One region of the Marinactinospora rubrisoli genome, then DNA from elsewhere that is predicted to be linked to it. Evidence: riboswitches for the same ligand, from Rfam matches in the RefSeq annotation. Region 1 holds a riboswitch; each other region holds the start of a gene.

Region 1 (5,380 bases):
CCCCACACGATGCCGAACCGCGCCTCGTTCAGGCAGGACAGCGGTGCGCCCAGCCCGGTCGCGCCGGGCAGCAGTGCGGTGCCGGGGAGGCGGACGCCGTCCAGCACGAGCTCGGAGGTGATGGAGGCGCGCAGCGAGAGCTTGCGGTGGACGGTGTTCGCGGTGAATCCCGGGGCATCGGTCGGCACCAGAAAGCCCCGGATGCCGTCATCGGTGGCCGCCCATACCACGGCGACGTCGGCGACCGAGCCGTTGGTGATCCACATCTTGGTGCCGTCGAGGATCCAGTCGGAGCCGTCCCGCCGCGCGCGGGTGCGCATCGAGCCGGGGTCGCTGCCGGAGTCCGGCTCCGTCAGCCCGAAGCATCCGATGACCTCGCCGGCCGCCATGCGCGGCAGCCAGGACGTTTTCTGCTCCTCGGATCCGTACTTGTGGATCGCGGCCATGGCCAGCGACCCCTGCACCGACACGAAGCTGCGCAGCCCGGAGTCCACCGCCTCCAGTTCGCGGCAGGCGACCCCGTAGGCGGTGGCGCTGGCGCCCGCGCAGCCGTAGCCGGACAGGTGCATGCCGAACAGGCCCAGCTCACCGAACGCCTTGGCGAGCGCGCGCGGATCGGGGATGGTGCCGGCGTCGAACCAGTCGGCGACGCCGGGCAGCAGCTCGCGGGCCGCGAAGTCGCGGACCGTGTCGCGGATCGCGGTCTCCTCGGCCGTGAGCGCGGCGTCGACCGCGAGGAAGTCGTCGGGAGCGGGAACCGCCGGTCCGCGCTGGTCGGTCATCGGGACTCCATACGTCGTTGGGTGAGGTCCGGTCTGGTCTGCGGGCGGCTCCGCCGGGCGAGGTCGGATGGAGCCGGTGCTACCCCTTCCGTTCCCGGAGGAGAGCCGCGTGGAACCGGGGTTCCGCGATGCGGTGCGGGCGCGCAGCCCCGGCGGCTCCGCACCGGAGGGGAGCAGCGCCTTGGCGTCGTCGACGTGAACGCTCCGCTGGAACGGATACGCCGCCGGCACCGCGCTCCTCGGCCCGCACCTCACGCGAACAGGTTCGCACGCCCCCTGCGGTCCGCCAAGGCGCCCTCGGTACCGCCTTCATCGCCACCACCGGCCGCCCCGGCACGCTCGCACGGACCGAACCCGGCCGGCGGTCACTCGTCCCGCTCGTCCGCCCGGCCACCTGGACGTGGAGCGCGCCGTGGAGTGGGGGAACGGGACGGGCAGGAACTTCATCGACGTCCACGAGTCCTTGGCCATCCGCACCCTTAACGACGCGGCCGGTGCGGCCCGTGCGGCCTTCGCGCCGCCATCGCCCCCGCCAGGCCGCAGGCGGTCGGACTCGCCTGGAGGGACCGTTCGGTCGCTGCCGCCCAACCCTCCCGGCTGGACCGTCTCGGCCATCACCTCGGCCACCGCGACGGCGTCCACGCGCCGCGTGATCGACCTCATCGGGACGGGTGGCGGTCGGTGGTGGCCGTGCCGGTGTTCGTGGTTCCGGCCGGTGTGCTTCCCCCCGTTCGCCTGCCATTGGCCGGGTTCCGGACCGTTGGAAGGGTGCGGGCGTGGTGTGCGGTGCGGGATGTTCACCGGGTCTCGTGCTGGTGGACGGCACCGCGTTCGACCATGGCGGCGATCTCCTGCTCGGACAGGCCCAGTTCGGCGAGGATCGCGGTCGAGTGCTGGCCGAGCAGCGGTGGTGGCAGCGGGCCGGGGGAGCCGTGCGGTGGTGCGGCTTCGCCGGTGCCGCCGTGCGGCTCGGCGGCCGGCCGGAATCCGGCGCGCACGAGGTCGAGCGGCCCGGCCGTGGGGTGGGGGAGGGACAGGGTGACGTCGTCGCCCGCCTCATCGGCGGCGCGGACGGCGTCGAGGACGCCGCGCACCCGGCCGGCGGGGACGCCGGCCCGCCGCAGGCGGTCCAGCCACTCGGCGGCGCCGCGTTCGCGCAGCGTCGCGGAGAGCGCGCCGATCAGTTCGGCGCGGTGCGCCACCCGGCCGGGGTTGGCGGCGAAGCGCGGGTCGGCGGCGAGGTCGGGGCGGTCCAGGGCCGCGCACAGCCGCTGGTACAGCGCGTCGTTGCCGGCGGCGATGACGATGTCGGCGTCGGCGGTGCCGAACGCCTGGTAGGGGACGATGGAGGCGTGCGTGTTGCCGTACCGCCGCGGCTCCTCGCCGGTGACGAGGGCCGACTGCGCGACGTTGACCAGGCCGGACAGCGCGGAGCCGATCAGGGAGACGGTCACGTGCTCGCCGCGGCCGGTCGCGCGGGCGCGGACCAGCGCTCCCAGCACGGCCACGGCCGCGTTGAGGCCGGTGAGCACGTCGGTGATGGCCACCCCCACCTTCACGGGCGGCCCCGCCGGCTCGCCGGTGACCGCCATGAGGCCGCTCTCCGCCTGCACGATGAGGTCGAAGCCGGGACGGTCCGGCGGACGGTGGTCCGGCCCGAACCCGCTGATGGAGCAGTACACCACCGCGGGGTTGCGCTCCCGCACCGCGGCATGGTCCAGGCCGAGGCGGTCCACCACGCCGGGGCGGAAGTTCTGCACCACGATGTCGGAACGCGCGCACAGTTCCCGCACGGCGGCCAGGCCGTCGGGGTCCTTCAGGTCCACGGCCAGGCTGCGCTTGCCACGGTTCACCGCCAGATAGTAGGCGGACTCGCCGCCGGCCCACGGGGGTCCCCAGGACCGGGTGTCGTCGCCGTGCCGCGGGCTCTCCACCTTGACGACCTCGGCGCCGAGGTCGGCGAGCAGCATCGTGGCGTAGGGGCCGGCGAGAACACGCGACAGGTCGGCGACGCGCACGCCCGCGAGCGGCGCCCCGGCCGCACTGATGGGGTTCACCGCGCCGCGCCGGTGGGCGTGGGGAGCGGTCCGCCGGGGAGGCCGGATCGGCGCCGGAAGCGGTCGTGGCCGTCCAGGGCGGGTCTCCTCCCACGGGTGCGCGGGTCCTCCTCCGCGCGGCTGCCACGGAGGTGCCTCCGGCGGCGCCGGGCATCGCCAGTATCACCGGGGGGCGCGGGGTGTTGTCAATCACTCCGTGTCCCCCGCGCCCCCGGCTTGCCGCGAACCGGACACCGTGCGCTATAGTCACCGGCAGGTCATGAGCGCCAGCGTCAAGCCCCGGCTTGCTGGCCGGCAACCCTCCTTCCGCGGTGGGGTGCCCCGGGTGAGGACCAGGTCGAGACACGACCGAGTACGTAACCGTGTCAGGCAAGCGCGGACCCCTCCCGTGCCAGCACCGCCGCGTGCACCCCGGGGTCCCCGGACCCATGGAGGTGCCCTGAATGACCGCTGTCGCCGAGAACCCGATCGCCGAGTCGTCCCGGTCCACGGACGCGGCCGTCCCCGCTGCTGACGGCGACGCCGTCGGCATCCTGGGGGCCGACGTCCGCGTCCCGCTCGTCACCGGAGAGCGGGTCGACTACGCCAACTTCGACTACGCCGCCAGCGCGCCGTGCCTCACCGCCGTGCACCGGGCGCTGGAGGCGGCGCTGCCCTACTACGCGAGCGTGCACCGCGGCGCCGGCTTCCATTCCCAGGTCAGCACCGACGCCTACGAGCGGGCCCGCCGCTCGGTGGCCGGGTTCGTCGGGGCGCGGCAGGGCGACGCGGTGGTGTTCGTCCGCAGCACCACCGACGCTCTCAACCTGCTGGCCCGCTCGGTGCCGGACGGCTGCACCGTCGTCGTCTTCGCCTCGGAGCACCACGCGAGCCTGCTGCCCTGGCAGCACCGGGGCAGCCGCGCCGGCCGGGTGGTCCGGCTGCCGCTGCCGGACAGCCCACGGGCCGCGGTCGAGGCGGCCCGCGCGGCGCTCGGCTCCGCCCCGGAGGGGCCACGGCTGCTGTGCGTCACGGCGGCGTCCAACGTCACGGGCGAGATCTGGCCGGTCGAGGAGCTGACCGGGGTGGCGCACGCCGCCGGGGCGCGCATCGTGGTCGACGCCGCGCAGCTCGTTCCGCACCGGGCCTTCAGCCTGGCCGCGACCGGCGCCGACTACGTCGCGTTCTCCGGGCACAAGCTGTACGCCCCGTTCGGCTCGGGCGTCCTCGCCGGGCGGACCGACTGGCTGCGCGCCGCGACCCCCTACCTCGCGGGCGGCGGCGCCACCGCCAACGTCACCGAGGACGACGTGCGGTGGAACGACCTGCCGGCCCGGCATGAGGCGGGCAGCCCCAACGTGCTGGGCGCCGTCGCGCTCGCCGCGGCCTGTGACGCGCTCAGCGCCGCCGATCAGGAGCGGCTGCACGAGCGGGAGCAGGCGCTGCTCGACCGGCTGCGCGCCGGACTGGCCCGGATCCCGGGCGTGCACGACCTCGGCCTCTGGGACCGCGACCACCCGCGCGTCGGCATCGTGTCGTTCGTGGTGGACGGCCTCGCCGCCGACCTGGTCGCGGCGGCACTGTCGGCGGAGTACGGGATCGGCGTGCGGGACGGCCTCTTCTGCGCGCACCTGCTCACCCGCGGACTCCTGCCGGCCGGGCACACCCAGGCGGTGCGCGCCAGCCTCGGCCTGGGCACCACCGAGGAGCACGTCGACCGGCTGGTCGGCGCCGTCGCGGAGCTGGCGGCGCGCGGGCCGAGGTGGCACTACGACCTGGTGGACGACCGGATCGCCCCGGTTCCGGACCCGCGCCCGCGTCCCTGAGGACCGGCGGAAAACCGCCGTCCCCGCGAAATCCGCATTACCCGCCGTTGAATTGCACCGGGGGGATAAATGACGGTGGAGGCGGTACCATCGGGCGCTAATGAAAGGGCCACGGGACGTCGCGGGATTCCGAGGGCACCGACGCGGAGCTCTCACCCGTTCACCGAGCCCTGATCAGGCGACGGTCGGGGAGCGTGATCGTGACTGACGATCAGCGGGCACGGCACTTCGAGCACGATCTCCCCGCGCTTGAGGTTCCGCCCCCGCGCGTCATCAGGGTCGCGGACTTCCTGCGGCGATCCGGCCGTGAGAGCCCGCCCGTGGCGGAAGCGGCCCCCGGGAACGCGCGGCTGGAACAGCTGAAACGCGGATTCCTCCGGCGGGCCGTGAGTCATTTCGCGGCGGATCTGCGGATCGCGCAATTCGTGGACGTGGGGTCGCGGCTTCCGGCCGCGGACGGAATCCACCACGTCGCCCGCCATCACCTTTCCGGCGCCCGCGCCGTGTACGTCGCCACCGAATCCACGGTGTCCCTGCACGGCCGGGCGTCGTCGTCCGCGGACGCGGTGCCGGTGGTGCGGGCGTTCGGGGAGAATCCGGAGGCGGTCGTCGCGGTGCTGGCCGCGCGCGGGCTGGTCGACTTCGCCGATCCGGTCGCCGTGCTCATGGTGGAGCCCGACGCCGTGCGGTCGGCGGGGGTGGATCCCGGGGCGCTGGTGCGCGCCTTCCACGCCGC
Region 2 (5,380 bases), on a different contig from region 1:
GCCGGCCGCCTCCTGCCAGGCGCCGTTGCGCGGCAGGATGAGGACGTCCGGGTCGAGCTCGGCCACGGCCTCGTAGTTGATCTCGGACAGGTCCTCGCTGACGATCTCGTCCTCGGAGATGTCCAGGTAGGGCAGGCGGTCGGCCGACATCCGGTCGACGCCGACCACGGCGTCCCCGGCTCCGATGGCGCGGACGAACTCGTTGGCGTAGCTGTTCAGCACGACGGCCCGCTCGACGGGGCCGTCGATGGTCACCTCGCGGTCCATGTCGTCGACCACGGTGACGGGGCCGGACGACGCGGCGGTCCCGTCCTCGGGGACGACCTCGCCGCAGGCGGTGAGGAGGGTGAGGGCGGCGAGGCTCGCCGCGGCGGCCACGCGGGCGCGCGACGTGGTCGGGGGCATGGGGACGTCCTTGCGTGTTCGGAGGAGGAGGGGGCAACGGGCGGGGCCGGCCGTGGCCGGCCCCGCCAGGCGCGGGCGCACGGCCGCCGGGGTCAGGCGGCGGCCGGCTCGGTCCCGGGCCAGAACGGTTCGCCGAGGGTGAGCATGAGCCGGTTGGCCCACGAGAAGAAGGCGACGGAGCCGACAAGGTCGACGAGCTCGACGTCGGTGAGCCCGTGGCCGCGCAGTTCCGCGATGTGGTCCGGGGTGGCCGAGGCCGGTGTGGTGGACAGCGCCGCGGCGAACGCGGCGACGGCGCTCCACCGCGCGTCCTGGCCGGCGGCGAGCGGGGCGAGATCGGTGGCGCGCCAGTCAGGGTCGCGGTCGAGGACGGCGTCGAGGACCCGCTGCACGTCGTCGGTCCGGTGGGACAGCTGCGACGCCTTGCGGGAGTGCACGGAGGCGCAGTAGACGCAGTCGTTCACCTTGCTGGTGACGGTGGCCGCGAGCTCGCGTTCGGCGCGGGGCAGCCCCTCGCGGGTGTAGAACACCGCCTTGTCGACGGCGGTGCGGGCCCGCAGCAGTTTCGGCAGGCGGGAGAGCAGCCGGAAGTAGCCGTCGTTGGTCTTCCCGGCGAACGCCTCCCGTTGCTCGTCCGTCAGGTCGTCGGCCGCCACCGGCGGGACCCAGGCGGTCCAGGCGAGTAGTTCCTGGGTGTAGGCGGTGGGCCGCTTCGCGCCGTTGGACGCGATTTCGGCGAGACTTTTGGTCCGCCCGCGCCCGCGGGTGGTGCGCGCCGGAGCCACACCGTGGGCGGTGGGCGCGCCCTGCAGCAGCCGCAGTCCTTCGACGAGGCGGACCTGGAAAGCGGTGTAAGCGGCGACCTGGGAGATCGCGACCACGGCGTCGGGGCCCCAGCCGGCGGCGGCCAGCCGGTCGACGTCCTCCCGCCGGGCCAGCGCCGGTGAGACGGTGATGAGATCCAGGTGCTCGGCCGCCGCCCGCAGCGCGGGATCGGCGGGGAGCTCGTCGGCGTACAGTGCCGCGTCGGCTCCGCGGGCGGTGTGGTGGGCGACGACGTCGTCGGCTCCGTGCCACCGCGCGACCAGCGCGGCCAGCCCGCGCCGCACCGCCGGCGCCAGCGGCCCGTCGGCGGCGAAGAGCGCGTCGTAGGCGCGCTGCGTCTCCGCCACGAACTCCGGCTTCACTCGCCGCGCCGCCGCGAGTTCGCTCCCGACCCCCGCCAGCTCCGCGACGACATCGGCCCCCGCCGGCTCCCCCGCACTCCGCGCCCCGCTGCTCACTGTTCCCGCCTTCGTCTCGTCCTGCCGGTACGGCCGCGGGCCGGCACAAGCGTCCGTCGGGGACGGGGCCGCCGGACCTCTCGTCCCGCGACCGTGCACGCTTGCCGCGTCTCCGCAGCCAGGTCATCACTCCGGGGGCACCCCGCTGTGCAGAAGGTTGCCGTCCAGCAAGCCGGATCTTCGCGCTGGCGCTCTTGACCTGGTGCGAAGGTAGGCGATCACCCCATGCGGGAACAAGATGTCACAAGCGTGACGATGGCGACAAATTCGGTAGGAATAGTATCTGGGGCATGCCCGACCCCGATGGGGTTCGGCCGGGGCATCGCGGCAGGGAGTCTAGGAGGCAACGGAACACCGGTCACCGCGAGCGAGCACTTCGGGCAGGCCCGGCGGCTCGTCGCCACGTTCAACGGCAGCGGTCCGCCCCCTGCTGGAAGCGATCAGCCTAACGTCCGCACCGCGCGACGGCGGTGACGGCGCGGGAGAGCGACACCGCCGCACCGCCTGATCGTCCGTCCCTGCCCCGAACCGCAGCGCCCTCAGCCCAGCGACGCCCCCGCGCACACCACCAGTGTCTGGCCGGTGATGCTGCGCGCGTCCGGGCCGAGGAGGAAGGCAACCGTGCCCGCGACCTCCGCCGGGTCGATGAGGCGGCCCATCGGTGGCACTCGGGGCGGGGTGGTGGCACGGGCCGGGTCCTGGAGCATCGGGGTGTCGGTGGGGCCGGGGGCGACGACGTTGACGGTGACGCGGCGGGTGACCAGTTCAGCGGCCCAGGAGCGGGCCAGGGCCGCGAGAGCCGCCTTCGTGGCGGCGTACTGGCTCTTGCCCGGGACGCCGGTCATGGTGCGGCTGCCGACCAGGACGACGCGGCCGCCGTCCGGAACGCGGTCGATCAGCGTGCCGACGAGCACCTCGGTGGCCGCGACGTGCACCCGCCACATGGCCGTGCCGTCCGCCGTCGACAGGGCGCCGAGGCGGGCCGAACGCTGCAGGCCGGCGGCGTGCACCACCGCGTCGGCCCGGGTGACCCCGGCGACGGCGGCGGGGATGGCGTCCAGGTCGGCGAGGTCGGCCTCGACCCAGTGCAGTGCCGTCCCGGCCGGTTCGACCGGGCGGCGGCTCAGGGCGGTCACCCGCCAGCCGGCGCCGAGCAGCCGCTCGGTGACGGCGCGGCCGATGCCCGAGCTCGCGCCGGTGACGACGGCGTGCGGGGCGGTCTCCCGGGCGGCCGCGCTTTCGCCGCCCCGGTGCGTGCAGCTCTCCCCTGCCGTCACGCGCCGGCCTCCGCGGTGCGGGCGGCCAGCCACTCCGGGCTCAGCCGGACGTGCTTGATCGCCTGCCGGTAGTAGGTGAAGGCGATGTCCAGGCCGCCGTCGGGGCTCTGCCGGATGGTCGGGTAGGAGAACTCCCGGTTCAGCCCGTCCCGCGAGTTGTTGGTCAGGCAGTAGCCGTCGCCGACCTCCAGGTCGTGCCGGAGCGGCCACGTGGCGCCGCCGTCGGCGGAGACCGCCAGGGTCATGGGCGCCCGTGGGGCGCCCCAGAACGCGGTCCGCTCCGCGCCCGCCGGGCGGTCCGCGCCGGCCAGGACGGCCGGGGCGGCCGGGGACGGCGCGGCGGCGGGGGTGACCGGCGCCAGGCCGTCGTCGTCGATCTCGTCGTACAGCGAGAGCCGCCGCTCGGTGGCGTCGGCGGCGCTGCTGTGGTTGTACACCAGCGCCAGGCGGTCGTCGCGCAGCCGGACGAACTGGATCGAGGAGTTGTTGTTCGGCAGCACGGTGGGCACCGGGGCGCTCCAGGTCTCGCCGTCGTCGGTGGAGCGTGCGACGTGCACGGAATCCGCCCACCGGCTGCGGAACAGCGCGAGCAGGGTGCCGTCGGCCAGGGCCTGGACGTTCATGTGCACGCATCCGGTGCTGTCCGGTACCTCCCGCTCGTGCCAGGTGCGGCCCTGGTCGTCGGAGAGGAGCACCGCGCTGGTGTCGCGGTCGCCGACCCATTTGCTTCCGGGCACGGACACGCAGTGGAAGATGGGAAGCAGCCAGCGCCCGGAGCCGAGCACCGTGACGGGCTGGCGCACGAAGACTCCGCCGGTCGGGCGGGCCGGGAAGAGGGTGGCGGGCGGCCCCCAGGTGCGGCCGCCGTCGGCGGAGATCCGGCGGCGCACCTCGGAGGTGTCCTGGTCACCGGCGCGCTGGGCGGTCCACAGCAGCCACAGTTCGCCGGTGGGGGCCGCGAACAGCACCGGATTCTGTTCGGAGCGGGTGCGGTCGCCGGACAGCGCCACCGGCTCCGTCCACCTGTCGGCACCGCGCGGCAGCCGGGAGAACCACACCCCGATGTCGGAGACGCCCTCCTGGGTGCCGCCGAACCACACGCAGCCGAGGTCGCCGCCGGGCAGTTCGGCCAGGTTCGCGGCGTGGTTCTGCACGGCGGGCGCGGGCAGGTAGGCGTCGGCCCGGCCGGGGTCGTCGCCGCGAGGGCGGAGCACCCCGTCGGTGGGCAGCGCGTCGGCGGTGGACATCTCGGTCTCCTCGGGTCGGGGGGCGGACGCCCCGGTGCGGGCCGCCCGCCACCGGGGGTTCGGTCGGGGGTGGCCGGGATCGGCCGGTCAGGCGGAGGGCGCCGCCGCGGCGACCAGCGCACGCGGTTTGCGGCCGCGGATCACCGCCGGGTCCAGGGCGGCGCGGCGCAGCCGGCGGGTGTAGTCGTGCCGGGGCGCGGCGAGCACGTCGGCGGTCGCGCCGGACTCCACGATCCGCCCGGCGCGCATGACCACCACCTGCTGGCTGATCTGGCGCACCACGCCGAGGTTGTGGGAGATGAACACGTAGGTCAGCCGGGTCTCGCGCTGGATCTCCTGCAGCAGGTCCAGGACCTGCGCCTGCACGGAGACGTCGAGGGCGCTGGTCGCCTCGTCGCAGACCAGCAGGTCCGGTCTGCTGGCCAGGGCGCGCGCGATGCCGATGCGCTGGCGCTGCCCGCCGGAGAACTCGGCGGGCCGCCGGTCCAGCGCGGTCGACGGCAAACCCACCCGGTCGATGAGCCGGGCGGCCTCCGCACGCCGCTCGGCGGCGGAGCGCACGCCCCGCTTGCGCAGCGGCTCGGCGACGATCTCCTGCGCGCTCAGGTGCGGGTCGAGCGAGGCGTAGGGGTCCTGGAACACCATCTGGACGCGGGACCGGATCGGGCGCAGCCGCCGTTCGGGCAGCGTCGCGATGTCGGTGCCGTCCACGACGATCCGGCCGGCGGTGGGCCGCAGCAGCCGCACGATGGAGCGGGCGATGGTGGACTTGCCGCAGCCCGACTCCCCCACGATCGCCAGGGTGCCGCCGCGCGGGACGGTGAACCCGACGTCGTCCACGGCGCGCACGACTCCGCCCCGGACCGGGTACTCCACGACCAGCCCGGAGACCTCCAGGAAGCCGGGCGTCGCGGACGTCCCGGCCGCGCTCTCGCCGGTGCCGCCCTGGCCGGTGTGCACCGGCCGCGCTGCGCTGTTCATCGCCTGCCTCCTGGTGTCGTGCCCCCGGCCGGTGCGCCGGGGCCGCCGGCCGCCGGCTCCTCGTCCCACGGCCCCAGCCTGGGCACCGCGGACAGCAGCATGCGGGTGTAGTCGTGCGTTGGCGCGTCCACGATCGCCTCGACCTCGCCGGACTCCACGAACCGCCCGTCGCGCATCACGTGGATGC
Region 3 (5,380 bases), on a different contig from region 1:
GCGCCCGCGCGCGGCGGTCGTGCTCCGGGTCACCTCGTCTCCTCCGCGGGCGCGGGGGTGAGGTCGATGACGTCCTCGGCCGCCCAGTGGGCGGTCACCTCACCGCCCAGCGGGGGCGGCTCGGCGTGGGTGCGGGCGCTCAGCGTCGCCCCGCCGGTCAGGTGCACCTCGGCCTGCCAGGCGTCCCCGACGAACGCCCGGTAGCCGAGCACGCCGGTGACCGACCCCTCGGCGGCGCCGTCCGGGGCCGGCACGCCGCCCGGGTGCAGCCGGACCCGTTCGGGCCGCAGCGCGAGCACGGCGGGCCGCCCGGCGGGCAGGTCGCGGCGGCCCGTGCGCACGGTCGTCTCTCCGACGCGGATCTCGCCGTTGTGCGCGGCGACGCCGTCGAGGATGTTCGCGGCGCCCACGAACTCGGCGACGAACCGGCTGGCCGGTGTCCGGTACACCCGTTCCGGCGTGTCGAGCTGCTCGACCCGTCCGCCGTTGAGCACCGCGATCCGGTCCGAGAGCGAGAGCGCCTCCTCCTGGTCGTGGGTGACGAAGACCATGGTGATGCCGAGGCGCTGCTGCAGTTCCCGGAGCTCGACCCGCATCTCGCGGCGGAGCTTGGCGTCCAGGTTGGACAGCGGCTCGTCCAGCAGCAGCACCGCGGGCCGGGTCGCCAGCGCGCGCGCCACGGCGACCCGCTGCTGCTGGCCGCCCGACAGCTGGCGGGGGCGGCGCCCGGCGTACCCCTCCAGGCCGACGAGGCGCAGCGCCTCGGCGACCCGTTCGCGGCGTTCGGCGCGGTCGACCCGGCGCACCTTCAGCCCGTAGGCGACGTTGCCGGCCACGGTCATGTGCGGGAAGAGCGCGTAGTTCTGGAAGACCAGGCCGAGGCCGCGCCGGTGCGGTGGTACGTCGGTGACGTCGGCGCCGTCGATGCTGATCCGGCCGCGGGTGGGGCGGACGAACCCGGCGAGGGCGTTGAGCAGGGTGGTCTTACCGCAGCCGCTCGGGCCGAGGACGGACAGGAACTCGCCGCGCCGGATGGTGAGCTCGGGGACGTCGAGGACCCGGGTGCCCTCGTATCCGGCGGCGAGCCCCTCGATCACGACGTGCGCCGGATCCGCCGCCGCGTCCGGCGCGCCCGGGGCCGGGCGGGTCGGTTCGGGGGATGTCGTCACCGGAAGATCTCGTTCCACCGCTGCTGCCACTCGTTGAGGTTGGGGGTCGCGGCGGCGTAGTCCACCCACGTGAAGTCCTGGTAGACGTCGTCGCCGTGTTCGACCTTGGCGTCGAACTCGGGGCTGTAGTCGATCGTGTCGTTGCCGGCGGCGTAGAACGTGCCCTCGCCGAACGCCCGCTGGTACTCGGCGTTGGTCAGGTAGTCGAGGAACTCGTACGCGGCGTCGGCGTTGGGGGCGCCGGCGGGGATGTAGTACGAGGTCAGTGCGCCCACGGCGCCGGACTCGGGGTAGCTGAAGCCGATGGGTTCGCCTTCGGCCTCCATGGCGAACGCGCGGCCGTCCCAGAACGGCACGATCCAGGCGTCGCCGTTCTGCAGGACGGTGGCGACGCTGCCGGCGTCGGCCGGGTAGGCCGAGACGCAGCCCTTGAGTTGTTCCAGCTTCTCGAACGCGCGGTCGACGTCGCCGGGGTCGGACAGCTCGCCGCCGTCCTGGGCGACCAGGGCGGAGAAGAACTGCAGTCCGGCGTTGTAGGTGAGCGGGGGCAGCGCGACGTGACCGCAGTACTCCTCGTCGAAGATGTCGTTCCAGTCTCTGGGCGGGTCGCTGATCTCGTCGGTGCGGTAGAGCAGCCCGTTGGAGCCGGTGGTGAGCGGCGCGCCGTAGAACTCGCCGTCGACGGCGGACTGGTCGACGAGCACGCTGTTGAGCTGGTCCCAGTTCTCGATGCGGCCGGTGTCCAGGGGCTGCAGCACGTCGTTGCTGACGGCCTGGTGGAAGGTCTCGGAGGTGAGGGCCACCACGTCGAAGGGGGCGTTGGAGCCGTCGGCGGCCCGCAGCCGGGTCAGCCAGTCGGCGTCGGCGCCGGTGACGACGTTGACGGTGATGCCGGTTTCCCGCTCGAACGGCTCGACGAAGGACTCCTGGAACAGGTCGCCCCACGCTCCGGCGAACGCGGTGACGGTGATCTCCTGTTCGCCGGACCCGGATCCGCCGGTGTCGACGCCGCCGCACGCGGTGGTGGTGAGGAGGGCGAGGGCCGCCGAGGCGGCGCCGGCGGCGAGCAGGGCTCGGGGCTGAGCGGCCGGTTTCATCGGGCTTTCCCTTCAGGCGGGGCCGTCGCGAGCCGGGGATGCGACGGCAAGCGTCCGGTCCTGCCCCGGAGGGGGTGAGGGCGCCCGCCGCGGCCGGGGAGGTCCGGGTCGGACGGGTCCGCGCTTGCCGTCGACGCCGTGGAGCACCGACGACGGCCGTGTCTTCACCCGGAGCACCCCACCGCGTCAGGAGGGTTGCCGTCCAGCCAGCCGGGGCTTGGCACTGGAACTCGTGACATCAGGCAAGATAACACGGTTCTCCACTTATCTGGTCGTTTGTCCCATGTGACCTCTCTGTCGCTTAACCGGCCGGAAGCCCCCGGACTCCCGTGCGTCACCCGAGTGCCCTGATGTCCGATCCACCACGGGCGCCCGCACGCCACCGCATCCGGCCACCGGCGACCCCTACGATCGAATCGGCGCGGGCGCCGGCCCCGGCGCCCCGATCCCCATCGAGAGGCGCAGTCCCATGGCCACCTCCCGCACCGAGCCCGGCCCGGCCGCGTCCCGGCCGCGCCGGACCGCAGCCCGGTGCCTCGCCGGGCTCGCGCTGGCCGCCCCCACGGCGGTGCTCGGGTGCCGGCTGGCCGGGGTGGACGGCGTGACCCCGCTGCCGCAGCTGCTCGCCTTCCTGCCCTACCTGCTCGTCCCGGCGGCGGCCGCGCTGGCGCTCGCCCTGCTGGCGAGCTGGCGCGCCGGGCTGGCCTGGGCGGTGGCCGTCCTCTTCGGCCTCGGCGCGGTGCTGCCCTCCTACGACCGCGCGGCACCGCCGCCCACGGCGGCACCCGTGGCAACGGTGCGCGTGCTCACCGCCAACCTCAAGCTCGGAGCGGCGACCGACGCGCTCGCCGGGACGCTGCGGCGGGAACACCCCGACCTCGTCTTCGTGCAGGAGTGCGATCCGGCGTGCGGACGGCTGCTGTCCACGGAGGAGATGACGGCGCGCTACCCGCACCGCATCGTCACGGCCGTGCCCGGCGCGGAAGGGTCCGCGATCCTGAGCCGCCACCCCCTCCGCCCGGCCGGCGAGGTCCCCGCAACACTGGCCATGCCCACGGCGGAGACCGTGATCGAGGGCGTCCCGGTGGCGCTCCAGCTGGCCCACCCGCTCCCCCCGATCCCCGGCATGGTCGACTCCTGGCGCCGCGAACTGGCCGCCCTGCACTCGGCGGCCACCGCCCTGGACGGCCCGGCGATCATGGCCGGCGACTTCAACGCCACCCGGGACCACGCCGCGTTCCGCGACATCCTGGACACCGGCCTGCGCGACGCCACGACCACGATCGGCCTCGGCCACACCCCGTCCTGGCCGGCCGGCACGCCCCTGGCCGGCGCCCAGATCGACCACATCCTCATCCGCGGCCCGTTCCGGCCGGCCAGCGGCGAATTCGTCGACCTGCCCGGCAGCGACCACCGGGCACTGCTCGTCGAGATGGAGCTGTTCGCCCAGGGCTGACCGGACGCCGCCTTGACCTTCACGCCGGAGGCGCCGCGGGAGTGGCTCGCCGTGATCCGCGGCTTCCTGGACCGGCACCGCCCCGGCCGGGCCGCGCGCCGAGAATCCCACGCCATTGGAGCGGGACCACCCGGCCCGTCCCCCGAGCCGGAGAACGGGTGGTCCCGCGGGGGATCATCGGACGAGGACGACGCTGCCGTTGTCCAGGTAGCCGCTCTCCCAGAGCCAGTCCATCGCCTTGATGCTGACCCGGGCGCAGCCGTGGGAGGCGGGCTGGGCGGGAACGGAGGCGAAGCCGTGCACCGCGATGCCGCCGTTGAAGTACTTCGGGCGGTACAGCTCGCCCAGCGGGGCCTTGTCCCACCCGTCCACACCACGGAACACGGTGAACTCGCCCTTGGGCGTGACCGCGATGTGCTCCTCGCCCTCGGACTCGTAGGTCTCGCCCGAGCCCGTGGAGGTGGTGAACGTCCGCTGGACCTCGCCGTCGGAGACGACGAGCAGGAGCTGGCGTTCCAGGTCGATCTCGACCACCCGGCCCGAGGAGCTCTGCGCGCTCGGGCGCACCCCCTCGTCCAGGGCCGCGCGGGTCTCGGGACCGACGATCCCGTCGCGCCCGATACCGGCCGCCTTCTGCAGCGCGACGACGGCGTGCTGGGTGAGCCCGCCGAACTCGCCGTCGGCGGAGTCCAGCCAGTACCCGAGTTCGATGAGGCGTTCCTGGACCTCGCGGACCTCGCGACCGGAGTCGCCGAGCCGCAGCTCGGCACCGGACGCTTCCGAGGATTCGGGAGATTCGGCGGATTCAGTGACCAGACCGGCGTGGCCGGGTGCCACGGAGGGCACGCCGGCGTTGGCGGTCGCGGCTCCGGGGAGCCCGGCGTCCCCGACGGCGGCACCGTAGCCGACGGCGAGGATCGTGGAGAGGGTGATGACGCCCGCTCGTGTCGCGTACCTGTCGGCACGCCGAGATGAACGTATAGCCATTTTTCGACCTTACCCAGGCTTCATGTGCTCTAGGAATTACATCGAAAATAATGGCCTTTCACCAAGTCAGCGGTTCAATTGTCCAAAATTTACGTCTCCGGCCCGGTCCCTCCGGTGGCACGCTCGCCCCACGACCCCCTCCCGTCACGGCGCCACCGACGCGGTCGCGCCTCCGGACGTTCCCCGGCTCCCCCGCGCGTGGCCCGGGCGGCCCAAATCGTTCCGTTTCGCCAACACCGTCGCGGGCGCGGGAGTATGTCCCCGTCATGTCTCCTTCGTGATCGGAGTTCCCCCGCATGGCGCGGACGCCCCTCACCGTGATCGCGTTGCTCACCTCGGGCAGCCTCCTGCTCAGCGGCTGCACCATCGTCGATGACTTCACGTCCTGGGCCGGAGGGTTCGGGTCGGAGTCCGGCCCTCCTGACATCCGGGAGGAGTTCCCCTACACCAAGGAGGGCCGCATCTTCCAGGACACCGGGCAGGACGCCACGATGCGCTTCTCCATCACCGGGCTGGAGCGTACCCCCGACTACACGGTCATGTACTACGAGGTCGGCTACCCCGACGGGTTCACCGGCAGCAACCGCAACCTCAGCATGGCGCACACGCTGGTCGACCCCGTGACCGGCCGGGTGTTCCGGCAGTACATCGACGAGGACGGCCTGAAGTAC
Region 4 (5,380 bases), on a different contig from region 1:
CGGTGATGACGCCTTCCTTGCCGACCTTGTCCATGGCCTCGGCGATGATCTCGCCGATCTGGGTGTCGCCGGCGGAGATGGAGGCCGTGGAGGCGATCTGCTCCTTGGTCTCGATGTCCTTGGAGAGGTTGGCCAGCTCCTCGCTGATGCGGGCGACCGCGGCCTCGATGCCCTTCTTCAGCCCGACCGGGTTGGCGCCGGCGGCGACGTTGCGCAGACCCTCGCGCACCAGCGCCTGGGCCAGGACGGTGGCGGTGGTGGTGCCGTCACCCGCGACGTCGTCGGTCTTCTTGGCGACCTCCTTGACGAGCTCGGCCCCGATCTTCTCCCACGGGTCTTCGAGCTCGATCTCCTTGGCGATCGAGACACCGTCGTTGGTGATGGTGGGCGCGCCCCACTTCTTCTCAAGGACGACGTTGCGGCCCTTGGGGCCGAGCGTCACCTTGACGGCGTCCGCAAGCTGGTTCATGCCGCGTTCGAGGCCGCGCCGGGCCTCCTCGTCGAACGCGATCAGTTTGGCTGCCATAGAGTTCTGTCCTCCCGAGACCGGGCTGATACGCGAAGGTACGAGCCGACGCCCGCGACGGACGACCATGGCGCTCCCGGCAACCCGTCTGCCGGAGGACCGCGGCCTCATCGCCTCGAACCTGGGTTAGCACTCACCATGGGGGAGTGCTAACGATCCCTTTTCTAGCACTCTCCACAGGCGAGTGCAAACGCCCTGGCCGGATTTCGCCATGCGGTTACCCGCAGGTCAGCCCCGGGAAAACGTCCGGCCCGCGACCGCCGGGTGCGGGCGCGGGCCGGAAAGGCACTGTGGCGGGCGGATCGATCAAGAGCCGCCGGCGACCGCCGGGATGATCGACACCTGCCCGCCGCTGGGGACGGCGGTGTCCAGGCCCTGGGCGAACCGGACGTCCTCGTCGCCGACGTAGACGTTGACGAAGCGGCGGATCCGCCCGTCGTCGTCGAGGATCCGGGCCCGGATGCCGGGGTGGTTGGCCTCCAGGTCGGCGAGCACCTCGCTGAGGGTGCTGCCCTCGGCGGAGACCTCCGCCGCGTCCGAGGTGTAGCTGCGCAGGATGGTCGGGACGCGCACGCTGACGCTCATGACTGTGGAACTCCTTGCGGTGGTGGGAATACGGGAGCGCGCGGCCGGGCTCAGGCGAGCCCGGCGTCCTTGAAGGCGGCCAGGGAGGGCGGGATGGTGGCCGTGACACCGGCACTGGCGACGTTGAGGGTCTTGAGCCCGTCTCCGGTGTTCAGCACCACGGTCTCGGCCTCGGGGTCGAGCACCCCGTCGGCGAGCAGCTTGCGCAGCACGCCGGTCGTGACGCCGCCGGCCGTCTCGGCGAAGATGCCCTCCGTGCGGGCGAGCAGCGCGATGGAGTCGACCACCGCGGCGTCGTCGACGTGCGCCACGGCACCGCCGGTACGCCGGCAGATGTCCAGGACGTAGGGGCCGTCGGCCGGGTTGCCGATCGCCAGCGACTTGACGATGGTGTCCGGCTTGACCGGCTGGATGACGTCGTGGCCCTGCTCCCAGGCGCGGGCGACCGGCGCGCAGCCGGTGGCCTGCGCGCCGAAGATCCGGTAGGGCCGATCCTCGACCAGGCCGAGCCGCACCAGCTCACGGAAGCCCTTGTCGATCTTGGTGAGCTGCGAGCCGGAGGCGATGGGGACGATGATCTGCTCGGGCAGCCGCCAGCCCAGCTGCTCGGCGATCTCATAGGCGAGGGTCTTGGACCCCTCGCCGTAGTACGGGCGCAGGTTGACGTTGACGAAGCCCCAGTCCTCGCCGGCGGGGTCGCCGATGAGCTCGGAGCAGAACCGGTTGACGTCGTCGTAGTTGCCGTCGATCGCCACCACCTTGCCGCCGTAGACGGCGGCCATGCGCACCTTGGCCTCCTCCAGGCCGGCCGGGATGAAGACGCACGACTCGAACCCGGCGCGCGCGGCGGCCGCGCCGACCGCACCGGCCAGGTTGCCGGTGGAGGAGCAGGAGAGGGTGCGGAACCCGAAGTTGCGGGCCGCCTCGACCGCCATGGCGACCACGCGGTCCTTGAACGAGTGGGTGGGGTTGCCGGAGTCGTCCTTGACGTGCAGCGAGCGCAGGCCCAGTTCGGCGGCCAGCCGGTCGGCGCGGACCAGCGGGGTGAGTCCGGGGTTCATGTTCGGCAGGTCGCGCACGTTCTCCGGCACGGGCAGCAGCCCGGCGTACCGCCAGATGTTCTTGGGGCCGCGTTCGATGGACTCGCGGCTGACCGGCCCGAACTCGTAGGCGACTTCGAGCGGGCCGAAGCAGAACTCGCAGGCGAAGCGGGGGCCGAGGTCGTACCGCCGGCCGCATTCGCGACAGGAGAGGGCGGCGGCGGGGCCGAAGGAGGGGGTGGTGGGCGTGCTGGTTTCCGTGGCGGTTACCGCCATGCGAGGCGTCTCCCCTCATCTTTCCTGGAGCCGCTCTGACCCCAGGCCGGAGTTGGCACCTGTCCCGGCCGCCTCGCACCAGACGCGAAGCGTTCACCGGGATGGTTGCCGGGGCTTCGCCGGGCCGGTCCCTCCACCCCTCTGGATGAGCAATATGAAGTTCTGGTGGACGGTGCGTCCGCTCGGGCGGACCACCTGATCCGTGCGTCACTGTAACCGACGCGTCGCCGGATCGGCCATCCGGGGTGACCGATCTCGCGGACCCGCCCACGGCGCGGCGGGTTTGCGGCCTGCACAGAGGGTCAGTAACCCAGCACGCGGCACGGTGACACTGCGCGTCCGGACCCGGTGACCCGCCTGTGATCGGCGGGTGGCCGTGTAGTTAAGTAGGGGTTCCTGACAACCCGGTGGAGAGGTGGACGATCAGGTGGACAAGGCGCAGATCCTCGTCGCTTCCAACAGAGGCCCGGTGTCCTTCTCCGTCGCCGATGACGGCTCCCTCGCCTTCCGGCGCGGCGGAGGCGGGCTGGTCTCCGGGCTGAGTTCCGTCGCAGGGGAGATCGACACGCTGTGGGTGTGCGCGGCACTCTCCGACGCCGACCGCAAGGCGGCCGGCACCGCGCCGGGCGGCCGGCTCGACCAGGCCGGTTTCGACCTCGGCGGCGCGCGGGTGCGCATGCTCGACATCCCGCCGCGGACCTTCGCCAACGCCTACACGTCGGTGGCCAACTCCACCCTGTGGTTCGTCCACCACATGCTCTACGACACCCCGAACAAGCCGCACTTCGACGCGGACTTCCGTGCCCGGTGGGACGACTACCGGGAGTACAACGGCGCGTTCGCCGAGGCACTGGTCACCGGCGCCGCCGAGGGCGCCCGGGTGGCCGTGCAGGACTACCACCTCGCGCTCGTGCCGCGCATGATCCGCGGCCGGCGGCCGGACCTGCGCATCGCGCACTTCTCCCACACCCCGTGGGCGCCGCCGGAGTACTTCCGGATGCTGCCCCGTGACATCGCGCGAGAACTGCTGGAGGGCATGCTCGGCGCCGACCACGTCGGGTTCCTCAGTCTCCGCTGGGCGGACGCGTTCCTGCGCTGCTGTGAGACGTTCCTGCGCGCCGAGGTGAACTGGGCCACCCGCACGGTCGACTTCGGCGGCCGGATCGTCCGGGTCGGCGTGCACGCCCTGGGCGCGGACGCCGAGGGGCTGCGCGCGCGGGCCGCCGCGGACGACGTGGCCGAGCGCCGCGCGGCACTGCGCGAGCTGGTCGGCGACCGCCGGCTGATCGTGCGGGTCGACCGCACCGAGCTGTCCAAGAACATCGTGCGCGGCCTGGCCGCCTACCGCGAGCTGCTGGCCCGCCGCCCGGAGTGGCGCGGCCGGGTGACCCACCTGGCGTTCGCCTATCCGAGCCGCGGCGACGTGCCCGAGTACCGCGAGTACACCGAGTCCGTGCAGCGGATCGCCAAGGAGATCAACGAGGAGTTCGGCACGCCGGACTGGACCCCGCTGATCCTGGAGGTCAACGACGACTACCCACGGTCGCTGGCGTCGTTCCAGCTCGCCGACGTGCTGCTCGTCAATCCGATCCGCGACGGCATGAACCTGGTGGCCAAGGAGGGGCCGGTGCTCTCCGAGGAGGGCTGCGCCCTCGTGCTGTCCACCGAGGCCGGCGCGGCGGACGACCTGGGCGAGGACGCGCTGCTGGTCAACCCCTACGACGTCTCCGAGACGGCCGAGACGCTGCACACCGCGCTGTCCCTGCCGGCCGGGGAACGCCGCGCACGCTGCGAGCGGCTGGCGGAGCGGGCGGCCGCCCTGCCGCCGCAGCGCTGGTTCACCGACCAGCTCCGCGCGCTCGGCTGAGCGGCGTCCCTCGTTCTCCAGGGGCATCACCCGTCCCGCCACGGCCCTCGCGTCGCGGCACCGTCACGGCGGTGCGGTGGCGCGAGGGCGCGGGCCGGGTCAGCCCTCCAGGGCGGCGGCGAGTCCGGCGAGCAGGCCGACCACACCGGCCGGACCGTCGACGACGAGGTCGGCGCGCCCGGCGAGCTCCGGCACCTCGTCCGAGCCGCTGCACACGGTGAGCCCCGCGACACCACGGCCGCGGAGGTCGCGCACCGCGTCGAACGCGGCGAGGTCGCCGAGGTCGTCGCCCGCGTACAGCAGGGACGTCGCCCCGTGCTCCGCCACGAAGCCGGTCAGGGCGACGCCCTTGTCCATGCCGGGCGGGCGGAGCTCGACGACCATGCGGCCCGGTTCCACGGTGAGACCGGTACGGGCGGCGAGGTCGGTGAGCGGGCCGCGCACCAGTTCCAGCGCGCCGTCAGGGTCGCTCGTGCGGCGGGTGTGGACGGCGAGCGCGTGCTGCTTGTCCTCGATCCAGGTCCCCGCGGGCACGGCCAGCCGCTCCAGCAGCCCCGGCAGCTCGGCCCGCGCCACGGCGACGCCGGGCGGCGGCTCCGGCACGGTCAGCCGGCCGTCGGCCCAGCGCTCCCGGCCGTACTGGCCGAGCACGGTGAGGCCGGAGAGGCCGTCGGCTCCGGCGAACCCGCCGTACTCCACCGCGACCGCCGCCGGGCGGCCGGTGACGATGACGAGCGCCCGCACCAGCGGGGACAGCCGGGAAAGGACGGCCGGCACATCAGGGTGGGCCCGGGCGTCCCGGGGGTCGGGCACGATCGGCGCGAGGGTGCCGTCGAAGTCGAAGGCGAGCACCGCACCGGACGGGTCGGCGAGCAGCCGGTCCAGGGCTGCCGCTCCCTCGGCGGTACGCGGTCGGGGCAGAGTCATCCAGCGCTACCTTCTCGTCGCCTGTCACGCCGCCGGGCACCGAAGCCCGCTGCGGCGCAGGGTGGGCGGCCGTGGACGGGTCCTCTAGAGCTGGATGCCCAGCATACGGGCGGTGCGCTGACGGCGGCGGTTGGCGCGCAGCCGACGGAGCCGCTTGAT

What was found. Region 1 has a riboswitch for S-adenosylmethionine ahead of ACFQRF_RS21545 (aminotransferase class V-fold PLP-dependent enzyme). Riboswitches for the same ligand answer to the same signal wherever they lie in the genome.
Region 2: linked by a shared signal. The riboswitch ahead of ACFQRF_RS20880 (CMD domain-containing protein) and the one ahead of ACFQRF_RS21545 (aminotransferase class V-fold PLP-dependent enzyme) in region 1 are both predicted to bind S-adenosylmethionine.
Region 3: linked by a shared signal. The riboswitch ahead of ACFQRF_RS22100 (ABC transporter substrate-binding protein) and the one ahead of ACFQRF_RS21545 (aminotransferase class V-fold PLP-dependent enzyme) in region 1 are both predicted to bind S-adenosylmethionine.
Region 4: linked by a shared signal. The riboswitch ahead of thrC (threonine synthase) and the one ahead of ACFQRF_RS21545 (aminotransferase class V-fold PLP-dependent enzyme) in region 1 are both predicted to bind S-adenosylmethionine.

Annotation. Positions count from the first base shown of each region.
Region 1 is NZ_JBHTBH010000011.1:113,394-118,773, reverse strand. Features, by position in the region: gene ACFQRF_RS21555 (acyl-CoA dehydrogenase family protein) at 1-782, opposite strand, end outside; gene ACFQRF_RS21550 (CaiB/BaiF CoA transferase family protein) at 1,580-2,839, opposite strand; SAM riboswitch class IV at 3,095-3,221, shown strand; gene ACFQRF_RS21545 (aminotransferase class V-fold PLP-dependent enzyme) at 3,283-4,644, shown strand; gene ACFQRF_RS21540 (SAM-dependent methyltransferase) at 4,845-5,380, shown strand, end outside.
Region 2 is NZ_JBHTBH010000010.1:204,905-210,284, reverse strand. Features, by position in the region: gene ACFQRF_RS20885 (ABC transporter substrate-binding protein) at 1-405, opposite strand, end outside; gene ACFQRF_RS20880 (CMD domain-containing protein) at 498-1,688, opposite strand; SAM riboswitch class IV at 1,781-1,888, opposite strand; gene ACFQRF_RS20875 (SDR family NAD(P)-dependent oxidoreductase) at 2,228-2,965, opposite strand; gene ACFQRF_RS20870 (sialidase family protein) at 2,962-4,212, opposite strand; gene ACFQRF_RS20865 (ATP-binding cassette domain-containing protein) at 4,300-5,193, opposite strand; gene ACFQRF_RS20860 (ABC transporter ATP-binding protein) at 5,190-5,380, opposite strand, start outside.
Region 3 is NZ_JBHTBH010000012.1:15,731-21,110, forward strand. Features, by position in the region: gene ACFQRF_RS22090 (ABC transporter permease) at 1-33, opposite strand, end outside; gene ACFQRF_RS22095 (ABC transporter ATP-binding protein) at 30-1,169, opposite strand; gene ACFQRF_RS22100 (ABC transporter substrate-binding protein) at 1,166-2,266, opposite strand; SAM riboswitch class IV at 2,382-2,504, opposite strand; gene ACFQRF_RS22105 (endonuclease/exonuclease/phosphatase family protein) at 2,736-3,722, shown strand; gene ACFQRF_RS22110 (L,D-transpeptidase family protein) at 3,897-4,709, opposite strand; gene ACFQRF_RS22115 (OmpA family protein) at 5,006-5,380, shown strand, end outside.
Region 4 is NZ_JBHTBH010000001.1:365,095-370,474, reverse strand. Features, by position in the region: gene groL (chaperonin GroEL) at 1-526, opposite strand, end outside; gene ACFQRF_RS01740 (MoaD/ThiS family protein) at 833-1,111, opposite strand; gene thrC (threonine synthase) at 1,162-2,427, opposite strand; SAM riboswitch class I at 2,440-2,579, opposite strand; gene ACFQRF_RS01730 (alpha,alpha-trehalose-phosphate synthase (UDP-forming)) at 2,855-4,294, shown strand; gene otsB (trehalose-phosphatase) at 4,394-5,221, opposite strand; gene ACFQRF_RS01720 (DUF3263 domain-containing protein) at 5,306-5,380, opposite strand, start outside.